One region of the Streptomyces sp. NPDC002088 genome, then DNA from elsewhere that is predicted to be linked to it. Evidence: riboswitches for the same ligand, from Rfam matches in the RefSeq annotation. Region 1 holds a riboswitch; the other holds the start of a gene.
The links. A riboswitch is a leader RNA that binds a small molecule or an ion and turns the genes downstream of it on or off. The one in region 1 is predicted to bind glycine.
Positions count from the first base shown of each region.

Region 2: linked by a shared signal. The riboswitch ahead of gcvP (aminomethyl-transferring glycine dehydrogenase) and the one ahead of gcvT (glycine cleavage system aminomethyltransferase GcvT) in region 1 are both predicted to bind glycine.

Region 1 covers NZ_JBEOXO010000044.1:6,736-18,028, reverse strand. The annotation lists gene ABT114_RS46670 (L-serine ammonia-lyase) at 1-1,286, opposite strand, end outside; gene glyA (serine hydroxymethyltransferase) at 1,372-2,634, opposite strand; gene gcvH (glycine cleavage system protein GcvH) at 2,649-3,026, opposite strand; gene gcvT (glycine cleavage system aminomethyltransferase GcvT) at 3,145-4,263, opposite strand; glycine riboswitch at 4,302-4,409, opposite strand; glycine riboswitch at 4,410-4,511, opposite strand; gene ABT114_RS46650 (AAA family ATPase) at 4,683-5,357, shown strand; gene ABT114_RS46645 (enhanced serine sensitivity protein SseB) at 5,522-6,325, shown strand; gene ABT114_RS46640 (enhanced serine sensitivity protein SseB C-terminal domain-containing protein) at 6,461-7,261, shown strand; gene ABT114_RS46635 (ABC transporter permease) at 7,825-8,823, shown strand; gene ABT114_RS46630 (ABC transporter substrate-binding protein) at 8,879-10,627, shown strand; gene ABT114_RS46625 (ABC transporter permease) at 10,697-11,293, shown strand, end outside.
Region 2 covers NZ_JBEOXO010000035.1:7,740-19,032, reverse strand. The annotation lists gene ABT114_RS43615 (hypothetical protein) at 1-143, opposite strand, end outside; gene ABT114_RS43610 (TOBE domain-containing protein) at 357-752, shown strand; gene ABT114_RS43605 (molybdopterin-dependent oxidoreductase) at 825-1,313, opposite strand; gene modA (molybdate ABC transporter substrate-binding protein) at 1,522-2,343, shown strand; gene ABT114_RS43595 (ABC transporter permease) at 2,340-3,197, shown strand; gene ABT114_RS43590 (ABC transporter ATP-binding protein) at 3,319-4,410, shown strand; gene ABT114_RS43585 (TOBE domain-containing protein) at 4,485-4,904, shown strand; gene gcvP (aminomethyl-transferring glycine dehydrogenase) at 4,987-7,872, opposite strand; glycine riboswitch at 8,053-8,149, opposite strand; gene ABT114_RS43575 (PRC-barrel domain-containing protein) at 8,264-8,635, shown strand; gene ABT114_RS43570 (DNA polymerase IV) at 8,802-10,205, opposite strand; gene ABT114_RS43565 (MerR family transcriptional regulator) at 10,263-10,907, opposite strand; gene ABT114_RS43560 (bifunctional nuclease family protein) at 11,146-11,293, opposite strand, start outside.

The DNA.
Region 1 (11,293 bases):
ATCGTCTTGATGACCTTGTCGAGGGACACCTTGTGGGAGCCGTCGCCGCGCATCGCCATGCGGGCGGCCGTGACGGCCTTCACCGCGGCCATGCCGTTGCGTTCGATGCAGGGGATCTGGACCAGGCCGCCGACCGGGTCGCAGGTCAGGCCGAGGTTGTGTTCCATGCCGATCTCGGCGGCGTTCTCGACCTGTTCGGGGCTGCCGCCCAGGACTTCCGCGAGGGCGCCGGCCGCCATGGAACAGGCGGAGCCGACCTCGCCCTGGCAGCCGACCTCGGCGCCGGAGATGGAGGCGTTCTCCTTGAAGAGCATGCCGATGGCGCCGGCGGCGAGGAGGAAGCGGACCACGCCGTCCTCGTCCGCGCCCGGGACGAAGTTCATGTAGTAGTGCAGGACGGCCGGGATGATGCCCGCCGCGCCGTTCGTGGGAGCCGTCACCACGCGGCCGCCGGCCGCGTTCTCCTCGTTCACCGCCATCGCGTAGAGCGTGATCCACTCCATGGAGTGGGCCAACGGGTCGCCTTCGGCTCGGAGTTGACGCGCCGTCACCGCCGCGCGGCGACGCACCCGCAGACCGCCCGGCAGGATGCCCTCGCGGGACATGCCGCGTGACACGCAGGCCTGCATCACCCGCCAGATGTCCAGGAGGCCGGAGCGGATCTCATCCTCCGTACGCCAGGCGCGCTCGTTCTCCAGCATCAGCGCGGAGATCGACAGGCCCGTCTCCTTCGTCAGGCGCAGCAGCTCGTCCCCCGTGCGGAAGGGGTACTTCAGGACCGTGTCGTCCAGCTTGATGCGGTCCGCGCCCACCGCGTCCTCGTCGACGACGAAGCCGCCGCCGACGGAGTAGTAGGTCTTCGACAGCAGCTCCGCCCCCGAGGTGTCGTACGCCCACAGGGTCATGCCGTTCGCGTGGTACGGGAGTGTCTTACGGCGGTGCAGGACCAGGTCGTCGTCGAAGGAGAACGGTATCTCGTGCTCGCCGAGCAGCCGGATCCGTCCCGCCTCCTTGATCTCCTCCACCCGCTCGTCGGCCCGCTCCACGTCCACCGTGCGCGGCGAGTCGCCCTCCAGACCGAGGAGCACCGCCTTGGGGGTGCCGTGGCCGTGGCCGGTCGCGCCGAGCGAGCCGTACAGCTCGGTGCGGACGGACGCGACGGAGGCCAGCAGGTCCTCGTTGCGCAGCCTGCGGGCGAACATGCGTGCCGCGCGCATCGGGCCGACCGTGTGGGAGCTGGACGGGCCGATGCCGATCGAGAACAGGTCGAAGACCGAGATGGCCACGGTGACTCCTCAGAACGGGGGTGGAACAAAGGGTGGGGCACCGGGCTCACCTCTCAGTGTGCGCGCGGTGCCCCGTACAGCGGTACTACTGCCCCAGGGTGGGGTACAGCGGGTGCTTGTCGGCCAGGGCCTTGACCCGGGCCTTGAGCGCCTCGGTGTCGTACGACGGCTTGAGCGCCTCCGCGATCACGTCCGCGACCTCGGCGAAGTCCTCGGCCTGGAAGCCGCGGGTCGCGAGGGCCGGCGTGCCGATCCGCAGGCCCGACGTCACCATCGGCGGGCGCGGGTCGTTCGGGACGGCGTTGCGGTTGACCGTGATGCCGACCTCGTGGAGGCGGTCCTCGGCCTGCTGCCCGTCCAGCTCGGACTCGCGCAGGTCGACCAGGATGAGGTGGACGTCGGTGCCGCCCGACAGGACGTTCACGCCGGCCTCGCGGGTGTCGGCGGCCGTCAGACGCTCGGCGAGGATCCGCGCCCCCTCGACCGTACGACGCTGGCGCTCCTTGAAGTCCTCGCTCGCCGCGACCTTGAAGGAGACCGCCTTGGCCGCGATCACGTGCTCCAGGGGACCGCCCTGGAAGCCCGGGAACACGGACGAGTTCAGCTTCTTCGCGAAGTCCTTCTTGGCGAGGATGATCCCGCCGCGGGGCCCGCCGAGCGTCTTGTGGGTGGTGGAGGTGACCACGTCCGCGTACTCCACCGGGTTCGGGTGGAGGCCGGCCGCGACCAGGCCCGCGAAGTGCGCCATGTCGACCCACAGGTAGGCCTCGACCTCGTCCGCGATCCGGCGGAACTCGGCGAAGTCCAGCTGCCGCGGGTACGCCGACCAGCCCGCGATGATCACCTTCGGGCGGTGCTCCTTGGCGAGCCGCTCGACCTCGGCCATGTCGACCAGGCCGGAGTCGTCCACGTGGTACGCGACCACGTTGAACTGCTTGCCGGAGAAGTTCAGCCGCATCCCGTGGGTCAGGTGGCCGCCGTGGGCCAGGTCCAGGCCGAGGATGGTGTCGCCGGGCTGAGCCAGGGCGAACAGGGCGGCCTGGTTGGCAGAGGCGCCCGAGTGCGGCTGCACGTTGGCGTACTCGGCGCCGAACAGCTCCTTCACCCGGTCGATGGCGATCTGCTCGGCGACGTCGACGTGCTCGCAGCCGCCGTAGTAGCGGCGGCCCGGGTAGCCCTCGGCGTACTTGTTGGTGAGGACCGAGCCCTGCGCCTCCATGACCGCGACCGGGGCGAAGTTCTCCGAGGCGATCATCTCGAGGGTGGACTGCTGGCGGTGCAGCTCGGCGTCGACGGCGGCGGCGATGTCCGGGTCGAGCTCGTGCAGGGGCGTGTTCAGAAGCGACATGTGTACGTGACTCCTCAGCCGGCGGAAAAAGCGGTGTACTCGTCGGCGGAGAGCAGGTCGGCCGGCTCCTCCGCCACGCGCACCTTGAACAGCCAGCCGCCCTCGAAGGGAGCCGAGTTCACCAGCGACGGGTCGTTCACCACGTCCTCGTTGACCTCGGTGACCTCACCGTTGACGGGGGAGTACAGGTCGCTGACCGACTTGGTCGACTCCAGCTCGCCGCAGGTCTCGCCCGCGGCCACCGTGTCACCGACCTCCGGGAGCTGGACGAAGACGACATCGCCGAGCGCGTTGGCCGCGTGCTCCGTGATGCCGACCGTCGAGACGCCGTCCTCGGCGCCCGACAGCCACTCGTGCTCCTTGCTGTAGCGCAGCTGCTGGGGGTTGCTCATGGCCTGAATTCTCCTGTACGCGGGGGAGTGCTGGTGAATGGGGGGCTGCTGGAACCGCTGGTGAGCAGCGGAAATGTGCGCGGTGTCACGTAAGGAACGTAAGGACCGCGCCCAGTGTCTACTTCTGGCGCTTGTAGAACGGCAGCGCCACGACCTCGTACGGTTCGTGGCTGCCTCGAATGTCCACGCCGACTCCCGGCGTGCCCGGCGCCGCGTGTGCCGCGTCGACGTAGGCCATGGCGATCGGCTTGCCCAGCGTGGGGGAGGGGGCGCCGGAGGTGACCTCGCCGATCACCTCGCCGCCGGCGACGACGGCGTACCCGGCGCGGGGGACGCGGCGGCCCTCGGCGATCAGGCCCACGAGGACGCGCGGGGGCTGCGAAGCAGCGCGCTCGGCGGCCGCCTCCAGCGTTGTACGCCCCACGAAGTCGCCCTCCTTCTCGAACTTCACGACCCGCCCGAGCCCCGCGTCGAAGGGGGTCAGAGAGGTGCTCAGTTCGTGCCCGTACAGCGGCATGCCCGCCTCCAGGCGCAGCGTGTCCCGGCAGGACAGGCCGCAGGGGACCAGGCCGACGCCCTCGCCGGCCTTGGTCAGGGCCTGCCACAGTTCGACGGCGTGCTCCGGCTTCACGAACAGCTCGAAGCCGTCCTCGCCGGTGTACCCGGTGCGCGCGATGAGCGCGGGGACGCCGGCGACGGTGCCGGGCAGGCCCGCGTAGTACTTCAGGCCGTCGAGGTCGGCGTCGGTGAGGGACTTGAGGATGCCGGGGGACTCGGGGCCCTGGACGGCGATCAGGGCGTAGGCGTCGCGGTCGTCGCGGACCTCGGCGTCGAAGCCGGCGGAACGCTCCACGAGCGCGTCCAGCACGACCTGGGCATTGGAGGCGTTGGCGACGACCATGTACTCCGTCTCGCCCAGCCGGTAGACGATCAGGTCGTCGAGGATGCCGCCGTCGGCCCGGCAGATCATGGTGTAGCGGGCGCGGCCGGCGCCGACGGAGGCGATGTTGCCGACCAGGGCGTAGTTCAGCAGCTGCGCCGCCTCTGACCCCGTGACCGTGATCTCACCCATGTGCGAAAGGTCGAACAGGCCGGCCTTGGCGCGCACCGCGTTGTGCTCGTCGCGCTCGGAGCCGTAGCGCAGGGGCATGTCCCAGCCGGCGAAGTCGGTCATCGTCGCGCCGAGCGAGCGGTGCAGGGCATCGAGGGCGGTGTGACGGAGTGGGGTACTGCTCATCGGTCGGTCGTCTCCCAGGGCATGACGGGCGAGGTCTTTCCTCCCCATCTGTCATCGGAACCTGAGAGGTTCGCCATGATCACACCTGATCATGGGTTGCACCTTGGGTGGAGCCGCTGACGCAGCGGCCCGCTTTTCAGATGTGCCTCGCCCGCGCGGTAACGGGGCCTGAGAGATTCAAGGGAGGGACTTGCTCCTTCGGCGCCCCAGTGCAGCACTGCTGCTGGGGACTCTCCCGCGCGGATTCAAGCGGCCGGTATGCAGTTGGCGCGCACATCATTGCACGCATCGCCCGCCGAGGGGCAGGCCGCATCTGTAACCGGGCTGTGGCGGTACGCGAACGAAAAAGCGAGACACCGCGCATTACCTTCTCTTTACGCTCGGTGGGGAAAGGACTTACCTGACCCCAGGGGAGGACGATCACGGTGAACAGGATCACGGCGTACGCCACCAGCTCGGCCGCGGCACTGCCCAAGCAGCCCGCGGCCCCGGCCGTGGAGGCGTGCGGCCCGCGGCCGGCGCCGGTCGTCCGCGATCTGCGCGAGCGCTCCGGGCACAGCCCGCACGGCCTGGTCTTCGGCCCCCGCGACCTGGTCGTGATCACCGGCCTGCCCGGCAGCGGCAAGTCCACGCTGATGCGGCGGGCGGTACGGGGCGTACGCATCGACTCCCAGGACACCCGCGACCGCTGGGACGCCCGGGCGCCGCGCTTCCTCCCGTACGCCGTCTACCGCCCGCTGGTCCGCCTCGCCCACTACGCCGGACTGCGCCGCGCCCTGCGCACCGGCGAGGGAGTCGTCGTGCACGACTGCGGCACCCAGACCTGGGTGCGCGACTGGCTGGCCCGCGAGGCCCGCAGCCGGGGCGGCACCCTGCACCTGCTGCTGCTCGACGTCACCCCCGGCACGGCGCTCGAGGGCCAGCACGACCGCGGCCGGGGCGTCTCGCGCTACGCCTTCCTGCGCCACCGCCGCGCGGCCGCCCGCCTGCTGCGCGCCGTGGAGAAGGGCGAGCTGCCCCCGGGCTGCGGCTCGGCGGTGCTGCTGGACCGGAACGCGGCGGACGTACTGCGCCGGATCGCCTTCACGACCTGAGCCGGACGGGTTTCCGGGGCGGTGGGGCCGCGGCGGAACGGAGGCGCGGTCCGCGCGGATCGGTTCGTGGCAGGCGGCGGATCGGTCTCCGGGACGATTCCGTCGGGGTCCGTACCGGTTAGCCTTTCCAGCCACAGCAGCGGTTTCCAGCAGGCGGTAGAGAGATGGACTTCCCGGCGGACCTTCCCGCGGACTTCCCGGCGGGCTTCCCCGCACAGGCGCACCCCCATTCGCACGGCGGATGGCCCGGCAACGAGCTGGAGGAGGTGCTCGCCGCCTCCCTCGGCGTCCCGACGGCCGGCGGACGGATCGTCGAGGTGCTCGGCCGCAGCTTCGTCTGGGTGCCGCTGCCCAACGGCGGAGGCCCGCACAGCGGCCCGCTCGACCTGCCCACGCTGGAGATCGAGGGCCAGGTGTACGTGCCGGTCTTCAGCTCCGAGGAGCAGTTCCGGCAGGTCGTCGGCTCGCACATGTCGTACACCGTCGCGCCCGCCGTGGAGTTCGCCCGCGGTCTGCCGCCGCAGGTCGGCATCGTCGTGAACCCGGACGGCGTGGTGGGCATCCCGCTGCCGCCGGCCGCCGTGGCCGAGCTGTGCCGGAGCGGGCGGACCCCGCTGGACGGGTTCGCCGGCGGCGGCCGGGTGCGGCTGTTCGAGCCCGACTGGCAGGACGACCCGGTGGACTTCCTCGCCGCGGCCTCGGCCGAGTTCGCCGACACCGGCGTCGTACTGACCGCCCGCCGCTGCCTGGCCGCCATCGAGACCGGCGACCCCGTCCTGTTCGTCGGCGTCGAACTGTCCCAGTGGGAGGGCGACCTGCGTGTCCTCCCCATGGACGCGCTCGGCCGGGCACTCGCCGAGGTCGCCGTCCAGTGGCCGGTGAACCTCGTCCTCCTGGACGTGGTCGAGGACCCGGTGACGGACTGGATGCGGGAGCGGGTACGCCCGTTCTACCAACGGGGCCACTGAGAACGACCGCACCCGCCGACGCGGAACAACCCCCGAACGCAGAACAACCCTCGAACTCCTGGGCGGCTGTTGTCTAACGAGCCACCTAAGGTGGTTTCATATCCAAGGCCACGTTTCTCGAAGGGGCGGTAAAGGGTGAGCGCGAGCGGCACTGCCGCGACCGGGCAGGTCGAGCACATGCTGCGCCAGGTGACGCCCGGGCGTTACGACGCCTACGAGGCGCTCCTTCGTGCGCTCGCGACCCCGTCCTCCGGCCAGGTCTGGATGCTGCTGTGGCACGGCCAGGCCGGCTCCCCGGACGCCCAGTACGGGAACATGGAGGTCGACGGCTACGGCTACGCGCCCTGTGTCACCTCCGCCCAGGAGCTCTCGGCCAGCGGCTGGAACCGTTCGTACGAGGTGGTCGACGGCCTCGACGTCGCCCGCACGCTGTACCCCGACCACTTCGGCCTCTGGCTGAACCCGCACGCCCCCGGCGGCGGCCTCGGCATCCCCTGGCTCGACCTGCGCCGGATCGCGACGGGCCTGGAGCGCCAGCCGGCCGGCCCGCTGCGGCTGTCCGAGCCCGGAATCGAGATCCCCCAGTTCTACGCCCTGCTCGCGCAGAACGCCCACCGCACCCCGGCGGTCCGCGCGCTGCGCCGCGCCTGGGTGCAGCCCGCGCTCGGGGCGCCGTACCTCGCCATCGGCCTCGACGTGTACGACACCTCGCCGCCCGCCGTCGACTCCGTCCGCGGGATGATGCAGCAGTCCATCGGCGCGGTGCCGGACGGGCTGCCGGTGTCGACCGTGGCGATGTCCGACGAGCACGACCCGGTCGTGATGTGGATGCGGGCCAACGCCCGCCCCTTCTACGACCGCGAGGCCCACGCGGCGGCCGCCCCGGCCCAGGCTCCCGCGGGCGGTTACGGCTACCCGGGCTCGCGCCCCTACTGACCGCCGACCCCGGCAGCCGTTACGGACCGCCGACCCCGGCGGCCGTGAGGTCTGGCGACGGTGGTGCGTGAGCCGTCCCCAACGGGGGATCAGCCGCGGCGATACCTGGCCTGAGCTGGGGCCTTGGCCGCGAGCGAGTGCGCGGTGACCCGATCCGCGCAGTTCACGACGGCCCCTTCGACCCGCTGAGGGAAGCGGGTCGGCCCCAGGCCCGGCAAGTACCTTGCCGGGAGAGCTTGTTCGCATCGCGACGCGGGGAGCCGGAAGGCCGATCTCCGGAGGGCGAAGCCCCGTGTTCGGATAACGGATCACCCAGATCGGCATCACGGTTGCGCATACATTCTCTGTGAGGCCTGGCGTGTGATCGTGAATGCGTTGAAGACTCGCCTCTCAGACGCGAGGCCGTGGATCCAGTGAGCGAGTGCCTATCGGCGCCAATCCAGGATCAACTGGACAGCTGGGCCGCACTCCTTCGGCGCAGGCCGCGTAGCAGGTAAGTGAACCAAGCCGTCTACAGCGGCGGATGAAGGCCGGTCACCACCGGCGAGAGGGGTCGGGTCACCGTGACCGCACCGATCGAGACCACCGGATCGGCAGCCGAGGTACAGCCGGAGGCTGTGCTCGTCGGTGTCGAGAAGGGGCAGATCGAGGGCCGTTCCCTGGGGCAGATCGCCTGGTCCCGCTTCAAGAAGGACAAGGTGGCGGTCGCCGGTGGCGTGATCGTCATCCTGCTCATCCTGCTCGCGGTGCTCTCCCGGCCCCTCCAGGCGCTGTTCGGCCTGGACCCGAACGCCCTGCACCAGGACCTGATCGATCCCAACACCTCGCTGCCCAAGGGCGACTTCGGCGGCATGAGCTGGGACCACCCGCTCGGTGTGGAGCCGAAGTTCGGCCGCGACATCGCCACCCGCATCCTGGAGGGCTCCTGGGTGTCGCTGGTCGTCGCCTTCGGCGCCACGATCCTGTCGAACACGATCGGCGCGGTCCTCGGTGTGGTGGCCGGCTACTACGGCGGGCGGGTCGACACGATCATCAGCCGGCTGATGGACACCTTCCTGGCGTTCCCCCTGCTGCTGTTCGCGATCGCCATCTCCGCCACCCTGCAGGGCGGTGCCTTCGGGCTGGAGGGCCTGCCGCTGCACATCAGTGTGCTGATCTTCGTCATCGGCTTCTTCAACTGGCCCTATCTGGGCCGTATCGTCCGAGGTCAGACGCTGGCCCTGCGTGAGCGGGAGTTCGTCGACGCCTCGCGGGGGATGGGGGCCAGGGGCCCGTACATCCTCTTCCGGGAGCTGTTGCCGAACCTCGTGGGCCCGATCATCGTCTACTCGACGCTGCTCATCCCGACCAACATCCTCTTCGAGGCGTCCCTGAGCTTCCTCGGCGTCGGCATCCAGCCCCCGCAGGCGTCCTGGGGCGGCATGCTCAACCAGGCGGTCGACTTCTACCAGGTGGACCCGGAGTACATGATCGTGCCTGGTCTCGCCATCTTCGTGACCGTGCTGGCGTTCAATCTGCTCGGCGACGGTCTCCGCGACGCTCTCGACCCGCGCAGCCGCTGATCCGGTCGCGGTGAGAGTCCACAAGTTTCCGACAATGGAGGGGAAGCAGACCATCATGCGAAGGTCAGCGCTGGCCGCGGTCGCGGCCATCGGCAGTGTGAGCTTGCTGCTTGCAGGTTGCAGCAAGGCCGATGACAACAAGGAAAACGGGAACAAGTCGGCTGGGGCCAACGCAGCGACCAAGGACGTCGTCAACGCCTCCACCCAGAAGGGTGGGACGGTCACGTACGAGTACAGCGACGTCCCGGACTCCTTCGACCCCGGCAACACGTACTACGCGTACATGTACAACCTCAGCCGGCTGTACGCCCGCCCGCTGATGACCTTCAAGCCCGGTGCGGGCGAGGAGGGCAACACGCTGGTCCCGGACCTCGCCGCGAGCGCGGGTGTGCCGAGCGACGGCGGCAAGACCTGGACGTACAAGCTGCGTTCGGGCCTGAAGTACCAGGACGGCACCGCGATCACCTCGAAGGACGTCAAGTACGCCGTCGAGCGCTCCAACTTCGCGCGTGACGTGCTCTCCCTCGGCCCGAACTACTTCCAGCAGTTCCTCGATGGCGGCGACAAGTACAAGGGCCCCTACAAGGACAAGAGCGCCGAGGGCCTGAAGTCCATCGAGACGCCGGACGACACCACGATCGTCTTCAAGCTCAACCGCGCCTTCCAGGAGTTCGACTACCTGGTCGCGACGCCGCAGACGGCTCCGGTGCCGCAGGCCAAGGACACGGGCATCGACTACGTCAAGAGCATCGTGTCCTCGGGCTCGTACCAGTTCCAGAGCTACGAGGAGGGCAAGCAGGCCGTCCTCGTCCGCAACAAGAACTGGGACGCGTCGACGGACCCGCTGCGCAAGCAGTACCCGGACAAGATCGTCGTCAAGCTCAAGGTCAACGCCGAGACCATCGACCAGGACGTCCAGGCCGGTGACGCGATCGACCTCGGCGGTACGGGTGTCCAGGCGGCGACGCAGGCGAAGATCGTCAACGACGCCTCGCTGAAGGCCAACACCGACAACACCTACGGTGGCCGCCTGGTCTACATGGCGATCAACACCCAGGTCGCGCCGTTCAACAACGTCGCCTGCCGCAAGGCCGTCGAGTACGCCATCGACAAGGTCTCCGTGCAGACCGCCGAGGGCGGCCCGATCCGCGGTGACATCGCCACCACCGTCCTGCCGCCGGACATCCCGGGCTACCAGAAGGCCGACGTCTACGCCACCACGGGCAACAAGGGTGACGTCGCCAAGGCCAAGGAGCAGCTGAAGGCCTGCGGCAAGTCGACCATCACCACCAACATCTCGGCGCGCAGCGACCGTCAGCAGGAGATCGACGCGGCCACCGCGATCATCGCCTCGCTGAAGAAGGTCGGCATCAACGCCACCCTCAAGCAGTACCCGTCGGGCAAGTACTTCACCGACTACGCGGGTGTGCCGACGTTCGACAAGAAGCAGAACATCGGTCTGCACATGATGCAGTGGGGTGCCGACTGGCCCGGCGGCTACGGCTTCCTGCAGCAGATCCTGCACGGCGACGCGATCGGCGCGTCCGGCAACACCAACATCTCGTACCTCGATGACAAGCAGGTCAACGAGATGCTGGAGACGGCCATCGCCACCCAGGACGAGGCCAAGCGCAACAGCATGTACGGCGAGATCGACAAGCGCACGATGGACCTGGCGGCGATCGTCCCGCTGACCTACTTCAAGGTCCTGCTGTACCGCCCGGCCAACTTCACCAACCTGGTGTCCACGGCGGCCTTCAGCGGTCAGTACGACTACCTCAACATCGGCACGACCAAGAAGTAGCCCCGGAAGGCAGGTGAAGGCATTGGTGCCCGCGGGCTTCGCGGCCCGCGGGCACCGACGCCGGTCCCCGTGATCTCGTACATCCTCCGTCGGACGTTCGCGGCAGTGATCCTGCTGTTGGTCGTCACCGCGGTCACCTTCGCGATCTTCTTCCTGCTGCCACGGATGGCCGGCCAGACCGCCGACCAGCTCGCGCAGCAGTACATCGGAAAGAGCCCGACGAAGGCCGACATCGCCGCAGTCAAGCAGAACCTCGGTCTGGACCAGCCCTTGTACGCCCAGTACTGGCACTTCATCAAGGGGATCGTGTCCGGTGCCACCTACAACCTGGGGCCCACGACGGCGCACTGCGACGCGCCGTGCTTCGGCTACTCCTTCAAGAACCACGTCGCGGTCTGGCCGCAGCTCACCTCGCGCCTTCCGGTGACGATCTCACTGGCCGCCGGCGCCGCTGTGCTGTGGCTGGTGTCCGGTGTGCTGATCGGCGTGGTCTCCGCGCTCAAGCCCCGCAGCTTCTTCGACCGCGCCTTCATGGGCGTCGCGCTCGCGGGTGTCTCGCTGCCCATGTTCTTCACGGGCAACCTGGCGCTGCTGCTCTTCACCTACCAGTGGCCGATCTTCGGCCGCAGCTACGTACCGTTCACCGAGAATCCGGCCCAGTGGGCC
Region 2 (11,293 bases), on a different contig from region 1:
CAGGAGGACTCGATCACCATCCGCCGCGGCACCACCCAGCCGTCGCCGCGCACGGCCGAGGCGCCCTGCTGCTCGATGCGGACGACGTCCTTGGCCTCGGCTCCCCCTGCCGCGGCGGGCAGGTCGGCCGTCAGGACGGCCAACTCTCCCAGCGTGCGGGCGGACAGGGCACGTCCACGACCCGGTCCCGGTCCGCGTGCGAGGCCCGCAGCCCGGGCGACGCGCCCGTATGCGTGAGCTCAGCCGACATACCCTCACCCCGATCATCGCCATCGACGAGTAACGCTATATCGCGTTATACCCAACGACCAACCCCACGTCCACCACCACCCGTTCCCGGCCCTATCGTGACCCGTATGCAGTCCTACACAATCGGCCAGGCGGCGCGGCTGCTCGGCGTGAGCCCGGACACCGCCCGGCGCTGGGCGGACGCGGGCCGGGTGAACACCCATCGCGACGAGAGCGGCCGCCGTCTCATCGACGGAAAGGACCTCGCCGCGTTCTCCGTCGAGCTCGCCAGGGCCGGAAACGCCGAGGAAGACGCCCCGTACACCTCGGTCCGCAACGCCTTCCCCGGCATCGTCACCGCGATCAAGCTCGGCGACGTGGCGGCCCAGGTGGAGATCCAGGCCGGCCCGCACCGCCTGGTCTCCCTGCTCACCCGCGAGGCCGTGGAGGATCTGGGCCTGGAGGTCGGCATGGAGGCCACCGCCCGGGTGAAGTCGACGAACGTGCACATCGACCGCGTCTGAGCAGGGGTGGCCCCCTTCAGCCCGGCCGCCCAGCCCTCGCCAACGCCCCTGCGGACGTCACGGGCGTCCGGTTCACGGAGCTGCCGCTGACCCACGACCGGGTGTGGCCGGCGTCGGCGGCCGGCAATCGTAGCCCCCGTCGACCCGTATCGCGCTGATGCCGCTGATGTGCCGGGCCCCGCAGCGGTCCTGCGGCAGCACGAGCTGCGGTCCGGCGTGATCGAGGGGGGTGTCGTCGATGCTCACCGCGAGCAGAACCGGGGCATGCGCGAAATCGGGGTCGATCTCGGCCCAGGACAGCAGGGCGTGGTGCCCGTCCGCGCCGGAGACGGCGATCAGAAAGCGCAGTCGGTCCTTGCGCCGGACCGGGTCGAAGCCGGGCCCCGCGTCGGACAGCACGTCGTACAGGCGCGGCCCCGCGAACCGGTGGTGCTGCGTGCCGCTGGTGGCGCACTCGAAGCTGACCCGCACCCGGTGCTGACGCCAGCCGAGCAGGTCCGGCACGGTCAGGCGGGTCGGGCGGGCGAGGTCGCCGATCAGGGAGAGCTCCGCGAGCGTCACGTGCCACCACCTCCCGGATGACGGTACCCGGACGACAGCCCCGTACAAACGCACATGCCCACCCCAACCCCGATTGCAAGCAGATCATGCGATGCCACAGGAGACTTACGCCTTGCATATGCGGCAGTATCATCGCTGCGCGGCCCACACGAGGCCGTGGAAGGGCCCGACGGCTCTTAGGTGAAGCAGCAGAGGGAGTAGACCCGTGATGACCCGTCCCGCACGCCGGACCCGCCGCACCCTGCAGATGGCCGGTGCGGGTGCCGCCGCGTTGCTGGCCCTGAGCGCCTGCTCCTCCTCCGACTCGGACTCGTCCGCCAAGTCCGACTCCTCGGCGTCGGCGTCGCCGAAGCTCTCCGGCACCGTCACCGTCTTCGCGGCCGCCTCCCTCAGGGAGAGCTTCACGACCCTGGGCAAGGACTTCGAGAAGGAGCACCCGGGCACGAAGGTCACCTTCAACTTCGGCGGCAGCGACACCCTCGCCGCCAGCATCACCAGCGGCGCCCCCGCCGATGTCTTCGCCGCCGCCAGTACCAAGACCATGGCGATCGTGACGGACAAGAAGGACGCCGCCACCACGCCCGTCACCTTCGTCCGCAACCAGCTGGAGATCGCCACCCTGCCGGGCAACCCCGACAAGATCGCCTCCCTGAAGGACCTCACCAAGTCCTCGCTGAAGGTCGTCCTGTGCGACAAGACGGTGCCGTGCGGCGCCGCCGCCCAGAAGGCCCTGGACGCCAGCAGCCTCAAGCTGACCCCGGTCTCCTACGAGCAAGATGTCAAGAGCGCCCTGACGAAGGTCGAGTTGAAGGAGGCCGACGCCGCGGTCGTCTACAAGACCGATGTGCACGCGGCGGGTGACAAGGTGGAGGGCGTGGAGTTCCCCGAGTCCGCCGACGCCATCAACGACTACCCGATCGCCCTGCTCAAGGACGCGCCCAACGCCGAGGCCGCCAAGGCGTTCATCGCGCTGGTGCAGTCCGCCGAGGGCCAGAAGGTCCTGACCGAGGCCGGGTTCCTGAAGCCGTGACCCCGACCGACAAGGCCGACACCGCGGGCGACACCCTCAGAGGCGGCCCGCGGCGTGGCCGTGTCCTGACCGGAACCCGGGGCGTCCCGCTTCCTCTGCTGTTGCCCGCGCTCGTGGGCCTCGCCTTCCTGCTCCTGCCCCTGATCGCCCTGCTTGTACGGGCGCCCTGGAGCAGCATGCCCGAGCAGCTGACCAGCGCCGAGGTCTGGCAGGCCCTCCAGTTGTCCCTGGTCTGCGCGACGTCGGCGACCGCGGTGAGCCTGGTCATCGGCGTCCCGCTGGCCTGGGTGCTGGCCCGCACGGACTTCCCCGGCCGTGGCTTCGTGCGCGCCCTGGTGACCCTGCCCCTCGTCCTCCCCCCGGTCGTCGGCGGCGTGGCGTTGCTGCTCGCGCTCGGCCGCAACGGGGTCGTCGGCCAGTGGCTGGACGCCTGGTTCGGGATCACGCTGCCGTTCACCACGACGGGCGTCGTCGTCGCGGAGACGTTCGTGGCGATGCCGTTCCTCGTCATCAGCGTCGAGGGCACGCTGCGGGCCGCCGATCCGCGCTACGAGGAGGCGGCCGCCACCCTGGGCGCCTCCCGCTTCACCGCGTTCCGCCGGGTCACCCTGCCGCTGATCGCGCCTGGCATCGCGGCGGGCGCCGTCCTCGCCTGGGCGCGCGCGCTCGGCGAGTTCGGCGCGACGATCACCTTCGCGGGCAACTTCCCCGGCCGTACCCAGACCATGCCGCTCGCGGTCTACCTCGCCCTGCAGAACGACCCGGAGGCGGCGATCGCGCTCAGCCTGGTGCTGCTGGCCGTGTCGATCGCGGTGCTGGCGGGCTTGCGGGACCGTTGGATGACGGCGTCATGACGCCCGGCCGAGCAACACGGACCAGCAGGCCACGACGACCTCCGTGGCACCCCCTGCGCCTGCCGAAGAGCACCACGAAGACCTCTGCCCACACCCCCCGACCATGCCGGACGATTCCTTCATGACCGATCTCGACGCCGCCAAGGCCGGCCTCGCCTCCGAGGACACGCGCGGCCAGGGCCTCGACGCCCGTCTCGTCGTGGACCGCGGCGCCTTCCGCCTCGACGTGGCGCTGTCCGCCGCACCCGGTGACGTCGTCGCTCTGCTCGGCCCGAACGGCGCCGGCAAGACCACGGCCCTGCGCGCACTCGCGGGTCTCGTCCCGCTCACGGGCGGCCATCTGCGTCTCGACGGTGTCTCGTTGGGCCGTACACCTCCCGAGTCCCGCCCGGTCGGCGTGGTCTTCCAGGACTACCTGCTCTTCCCGCACCTGACGGCTCTGGACAACGTGGCCTTCGGACCGCGCTGCCAGGGCGCGAGCAAGGCGCAGGCCCGTGCGCAGGCCGCCGAATGGCTGGACCGTATGGGCCTGGCCGACCACACCGGCGCCAAGCCCCGCCGTCTCTCGGGCGGTCAGGCGCAGCGCGTCGCCCTCGCCCGCGCCCTGGCCACCCACCCCCGCCTGCTGCTCCTCGACGAACCCCTCGCCGCGCTGGACGCCCGCACCCGCCTCGATGTACGGGCCCAACTCCGCCGCCACCTGGCCGAGTTCGAGGCGGTCGCCGTCCTGGTCACCCACGACCCGCTGGACGCCATGGTGCTGGCCGACCGACTGGTCGTCGTCGAGCATGGCCGCGTCGTCCAGGAGGGCACCCCGTCCGACATCGCCCGTCATCCCCGTACGGACTACATCGCACAGCTGGTCGGCCTGAACCTGTACCGGGGGCAGGCCGAGGGCCACACGGTCCGCCTCGAGGCGGGTCCGGCCATCACCACCACCGAGGACCTCTCGGGGGGAGTCTTCGTGGCCTTCCCTCCGAGCGCGGTCACCCTCCACCGGGACCGTCCCACCGGCTCCAGCGCCCGCAACCTCTGGCGCTGCGAGGTCGCGGGCCTGGAGACCCACGGCGACCAGATCCGCGCCGGCCTCACCGGCGAACTCCCACTCGCCGCGGACCTGACCACGGTCGCCGCGGCCGAACTCGACCTGCACCCGGGCGCACCGGTCTGGGCGACGGTGAAGGCGACGCAGACGCACGCGTACCCAGCCTGACACCGAGACGCGGTTACGGTGGGGCCACCCAGGCCCAAAGCCTGACAAACCCCACCTTCTGTGAGGCATCCCCCATGAGCCTGAGCATCCGCAACCAAATTCCCGGCACCGTCACCGCCGTCACCCGCGGCGAGGTCATGGCAACCGTCAAGGTCCGCCTGGCCGGAGGCCAGGACCTCACCGCGGCGATCACCCTGGAGGCCGTCGAGGAACTCGGCCTCACGGCGGGCTCCGCCGTACGCGCCCTGGTGAAGTCGACGGAGGTCTCCCTCGCCACGGACGGGGTCGACGGCCTCTCCATCCGCAACCAGCTCCCCGGCACGGTGCGTGACGTCGCCACCGGCGGTGCCATGGCCACCGTCAAGGTCGCCGTCGACGGCGCCGAACTGACCGCGGCGATCACCAAGGACGCCGCCACCGACCTCGGCCTGTCGGCGGGCTCCCCCGTCATCGCCCTGATCAAGTCGACCGAGGTGTCACTCGCGTCCGCCTGACACGCAGGGGCTCCCCGCACCCCAAGAGGGACGCGGGGAACTGCGCGACCGGCAGACGACGCACCGGACGTCCCGCGGAGGCTCAGTCCTCGTACGCGTCCAGCGGCGGGCACGAGCAGACCAGGTTCCGGTCACCGAAGGCCTGGTCGATACGGCGCACCGGCGGCCAGTACTTGTCCGCGGCCGAGACACCGGCCGGGAAGACGGCCACCTCGCGGCTGTAGGCGTGCTCCCACTCCCCGCCGAGCGCCGCGGCGGTGTGCGGGGCGCCCCGCAGCGGGTTGTCGTCGGCCGGCCACTCGCCCGCGCCGACCTTCTCGATCTCCGCATGGATGGCGATCATCGCCTCGCAGAACCGGTCCAGCTCGATCAGGTCCTCGGACTCGGTCGGCTCGATCATCAGCGTCCCTGCCACCGGGAACGACATCGTCGGCGCGTGGAAGCCGTAGTCGATGAGCCGCTTGGCGACGTCGTCGACGCTCACGCCGGTCGCCTTGGTGAGCGGGCGCAGGTCGATGATGCACTCGTGCGCGACCAGCCCGCCGGGGCCGGTGTAGAGCACGGGGTAGTGCGGCTCGAGCCGCTTGGCGATGTAGTTGGCGGAGAGCACCGCCACCTGCGTGGCCCGCTTGAGGCCCTCGCCGCCCATGAGGCGGACGTACGCCCACGAGATCGGCAGGATGCCCGCGGAACCCCACGGGGCCGCCGAGATCGGGCCGACCCCGGTCTCCGGTCCGGCCGCGGGCTGCATCGGGTGGTTCGGCAGATACGGCGCCATGTGCGCCCGTACGGCCACGGGGCCGACGCCGGGACCGCCGCCGCCGTGCGGGATGCAGAACGTCTTATGCAGGTTCAGGTGCGAGACGTCGCCACCGAAGTGCCCCGGCTGGGCGAGCCCCACGAGCGCGTTGAGGTTGGCGCCGTCGACGTATACCTGGCCGCCCGCCTCGTGCACCTGCGCGCAGATGTCGGCGACATGCTCCTCGAACACGCCGTGCGTGGACGGGTACGTGATCATCAGCACCGAAAGCTCGTCGCGGTGCTTCTCGATCTTCGCCCGCAGGTCCTCGACGTCGATCTCGCCGTCCTCGGCGGTCTTCACGACGACGACCTTCATGCCGGCCATGACAGCGCTGGCGGCGTTGGTGCCGTGCGCGGAGGACGGGATCAGACAGACGGTGCGCTGCTCGTCCCCGTTGGCCCGGTGGTACCCGCGTACGGCGAGCAGACCGGCCAGCTCGCCCTGCGACCCGGCGTTGGGCTGAAGGGAGACCTTGTCGTAGCCGGTGACCTCGGCGAGCCGCTCCTCCAGCTCATGGATGAGCGTGAGGTAGCCCTGCGCCTGCTCGGCGGGCGCGAAGGGGTGCAGCTGGCCGAACTCGGGCCAGGTGACCGGCTCCATCTCCGTGGTCGCGTTGAGCTTCATGGTGCAGGAGCCCAGCGGGATCATGCCGCGGTCGAGCGCATAGTCGCGGTCGGCCAGCCTGCGCAGATAGCGCAGCATCGCGGTCTCGGAGCGGTGCTGGTGGAAGACCGGGTGGGTCAGGTACGCGTCGGTGCGCAGCAGCGCGGCCGGCAGGGCGTCCTCCATGGCCGCGTCCAGCGCCTCGATGTCGGCCTCGACCCCGAACGCCGTCCACACGGCGGCGATCTGCGCCCGCGTGGTGGTCTCGTCGCAGGCGAGGGACACGTGGTCGGCGTCGACGAGGTACAGGTTGACGCCGTGCTCGCGCGCCGCGGCCACGGTCTCGGCGGCCCGGCCCGGCACCCGCGCGGTGAGCGTGTCGAAGAAGGCGCCGTGGACGACCTCGACACCGCCAGCGGTGAGACCCGCGGCGAGGAGCGTGGCGTAGCGGTGAGTGCGCTGAGCGATGGCCTTCAGGCCCTCGGGCCCGTGGTAGACGGCGTACATGCCGGCCATCACGGCGAGCAGCACCTGCGCGGTGCAGATGTTGCTGGTCGCCTTCTCCCGGCGGATGTGCTGCTCACGCGTCTGCAGGGCGAGGCGGTAGGCCCGGTTCCCGTCCGCGTCGACGGAGACGCCCACGAGCCGCCCCGGCAGGCTGCGCGCGAACTTCTCGTGCACGGACATGTAGCCGGCGTGCGGCCCGCCGAAGCCCATCGGCACACCGAAGCGCTGCGTCGTACCGACCGCGATGTCCGCGCCGAGCTCGCCCGGCGAGGTCAGCAGCGTCAGCGCGAGCAGGTCCGCGGCGACGGTGACGAGCGCGCCCAGCTCGTGGGCCTGGTCGATGACCGGCTTGAGGTCGCGCACGGCACCGGAGGCGCCCGGGTACTGGATCAGCACGCCGTTGATCTCGCGCTCGGCGATCTCGGCCGGGATGCCGTCGCTGAGGTCGGCGACGACGACCTCGACGCCGGTCGGCTCGGCGCGGGTCTCGATCACGGCGATGGTCTGCGGCAGCGCGTCCGCGTCGACCAGGAAGAGGCCCTTCTTGTTCTTGCCCATGCGCCGGGACAGCGCCATGGCCTCGGCCGCGGCCGTGCCCTCGTCGAGCAGCGAGGCGCCCGACGTCGGGAGTCCGGTGAGCTCGGCGACCATGGTCTGGAAGTTCAGCAGCGCCTCGAGACGGCCCTGCGAGATCTCCGGCTGGTACGGCGTGTACGCCGTGTACCAGGCCGGGTTCTCCATGACGTTGCGCAGGATGACGGGCGGCGTGAACGTCCCGTAGTAGCCGAGACCGATCATGGAGCCGAGTACCTGGTTGCGGTCCGCGAGGGAGCGCAGCTCGGCCAGCACCTCGGCCTCGGTGCGCGCGCCCGGCAGGTCGAGCGCGTCAGCGTTCTTGATCACATCCGGCACCGCGGCTGCCGTGAGCTCGTCCAGCGAGCCATAGCCGACCTGCGCGAGCATCTTGGCCCGCGCCTCGTGGTCGGGCCCGATGTGGCGCTGCTCGAACGGGATTCCCTGTTCGAGTTCGGAGAGCGGAATGCGGTGGGCGGTCATTGCGGAGGCCTCCTGGTCTGACGCGACCTGCGAGGGGCACCACGGCGTGGGTACCCGGACGGCCTCCCCCTCTGTCATCTCAACCTGAGAGCTTCACCGGCTCGCCCAGGAAGGGGTTGCCGGCTTTCACCGTCGGTGAGGGCGGGAGCCGTCGACACCCGCCCTGCTTTCCAGAGTGACCTCGTCCGTGCGGTACGTGGGCCTGAGAGATTCCGGGGAGGATTTGCTCCTTCGGCGCCTCCGACAATGTTCCGGAGGACTCTCCCGCACGGGGTCAGCAGCCGTTCGCCAGCCTACCAGCGAGGTCGGCACCGGATCCTTCGAGTGGCCACCTTCCTGAATGTGCTCTTTTGTAGTGCTTACGGATGAGTTGCGACCAAGAGGAGGGCCCGTGCAGACCGAAATCGATCCGCGCAACCTGATCGGCCGCAAGGCGTTCGACCGCAATGGCACCAAGATCGGCACGATTGACGAGGTCTACCTCGACGACGCGACCGGTGTGCCGGAGTGGGCAGCCATACGTACCGGCCTGTTCTCAAGGGACGCCTTCGTCCCGCTCGAGCCCAGCGAACTGATCGAGGGCGCCCTGCGTGTCCCCTTCGACCGCGCCCTGATCAAGGACGCCCCCGACTTCGGCGTCGGCCGCCACCTCTCCCCCGAACAGGAACTCCAGCTCTACCACCACTACGGCCTCGACATCGCCGCTCCTCCCCCATTCCCGGACCGCGACTTCGGCAAGCTGGCCGGCACGGACGAGGCCTGAAGGCCGCCTCCCGGCCGGGCCGACGGACCGGGCGCGCTCCGCCCGGGAACACGCGCCGGGGCCCTTCCGCGCCGGCCAAGCCCCGGCAAGGCACTGGGGCCCCACGACGCTCATCCTGCCTCTGCTTCCCGGGAAAGCCGCCCCTTGGCAAACTGCCGCACCGCGCTCACCCCGAGGCAGCCGACCGCTCCCCCGCGACACCGGGGTCCGCAGCCAGGGCCCCGTCCTCCTCCGGTCTTCGCCGCACCAGCGGCAGCGGATCCGCCGGTTCCAGATCCGGGTCGTCGATCCGGAAAGTCCGTACACGCCCCGGTTCCGAGTCGGGCGTCTCGAACCGCACGGTGACCCGCCCGAGGCCGCTGCCCTGCACCCACCCGTGCCCGTACTCGGCATGCCACACGTCGTGCCCCGCCGGCCAACGCCGCTCGACCTGCTCCCGCGGCTCCTGGACGGGCTCGTCCACCGTCAACTCCTCCACCGCACCCTCCGCCCGCTCACTGGCCGCCTGCGCGAACAGATCCTCCTGCGTGTAGTCGGCGAGCCCGGACACTCCCACCCCGAGCAGTCGCACACCGCCCGTGGTGTCCACGGAGTCCAGCAGCCGGGCGGCCGCCTCCCGTACGACCGCCGGATCGTCCGTGGGTCCCCGCAGCGTCTCGGACCGGGTCAGCGTGGAAAAGTCGTACCGCCGCACCTTCAGCACGATGGTCCGCCCCGACAGCCCGGCCCCGCGCAGCCGCCGCACGCACCGGTCGGCCAGCCGCTGCACCTCGAACCCCACCCTGAGCCGGTCGTGGATGTCCACGTCGTACGTGTCCTCGACCGACACCGACTTGGCCTCCCGCTCGGCCACCACGGGCCGGTCGTCGCGCGCCAGCGCCATGGCGTGCAACGCGTGCCCGTGCGCCTTGCCCAGCAGCCGTACGAGCTCGTCCTCGCCCGCCTCGGCGATCCCGTCGACCGTGGTGATCCCGGCCCGCCGCAGATGGTCCCCTGTGGCCGGCCCGACGCCCGGCAGCGTCCGCACCGACATGGGCCCGAGCAACGCCCGCTCGGTGCCCGGCTCGATCAGCACCAGCCCGTCCGGCTTCGCCTGCTCGGAGGCGATCTTCGCCAGCATCTTGGAGGCGGCAAGCCCCACGGACCCCGTGAGCCCGGTGCCGGTCCGTATGTCGGCGCGCAGCTTCAGGCCGGCCAGCCGGGCCGACTCCGCGTCCCAGGCGGCTTCCCCGGCCTCCAGGTCCACGAACGCCTCGTCCAGGCTCAGCGGCTCCACCAGCGGCGACAGCGCTCGCAGCAGCCCCATCACCTGCTCGCTGATCGACCGGTAGAACCCGAAGCGCGGCACCAGGTACGCCGCGTTCGGAGCCAGCCGGCGCGCCTGGGCCATGGGCATCGCCGAGTGGACCCCAAAGACCCGCGCCTCGTACGAAGCGGTCGCCACCACCCCGCGCGGCCCGAGCCCGCCCACGACGACGGCCTTCCCGCGCAGGCTCGGCTTGGACGCCTGCTCCGCCGAGGCGAAGAAGGCATCCATGTCGAGATGCAGGATCGTGGGCGCGGTTCTCACATCTCCGATGCTGCCCTACGCCACTGACAATGCCCCGGTACGGCTCCGGGGCAGGGCTCAGACGGCCCGGTTGCGCCGCCGCGCCAGCTCGTCGGCAGGGTTGGGCCCGACCAGGGTCTCGCCCGTGTCGATCCGCTCCCCGTGCAGCTGCGACAGGGCGCTCTCCACGTCCCGCCACACGACGCCCACGGCGATCCCGAAGATGCCCTGACCGCCCTGGAGCAGCGCGTGGACCTCGTCGGGCGAGGTGCACTCGTAGACCGTGGCGCCGTCGCTCATCAGCGTCATGCGCTCCAGGTCGCTGAAGCCCCGCTCCCTGAGGTGCTGGACGGCGGTGCGGATGTTCTGCAGCGACACCCCGGTGTCGAGGAACCGCTTGACGATCTTCAGGACAACCACGTCGCGGAAGCTGTACAGCCGCTGCGTCCCGGATCCGTAGGCGGGCCGCACACTCGGCTCGACCAGCCCGGTACGGGCCCAGTAGTCGAGTTGCCGGTAGGTGATGCCGGCGGCCGCACAGGCCGTCGGGCCTCGATAGCCGATCTGCTCGGACGCCATGGACGTCGCCCCTCCGCTGCTCGGCACGGCCGTCGGTCGCTGCGGAGCGTGACCGGCCGCGTCGCTGTGAAGCGGGTACGGACCGCTCGCCCCGAAACCGTGTCCGGGGGCACCCCCAGCCATACCGCCGCCGCTGCTGCTCACGCCGACCTCCGTCCTTGACCTGCCTTCTCGACGGTAGGCAGTCACCAGGGGCGCGTCAACGATCGCCACACTCGGCACGCCGAGTGATAATCACCCTAAGAGTGGTTTCCCGTACCCCACCGCGGGGAAAGGCTAGCCGAATGCTCTCGGAGAGAGCCGTAGGACGCTCTCACTCGCCGCTGGCAATTGCCGCCGTTCCGGTCCGTCACCGGGCCCACGGCGCCCCGTCCCGCACCGGCTACTGGCTGCTGGTCCCGAAGTCCTCGGGGGAGATCTGGTCGAGGAACTCGCGGAACTTCTCCACCTCGTCCTCCTGCTCGTCCGGGATCGCGATGCCCGCGTCGTCGAGCACCGTGTCACTGCCGTAGATCGGCGTCCCGGTACGC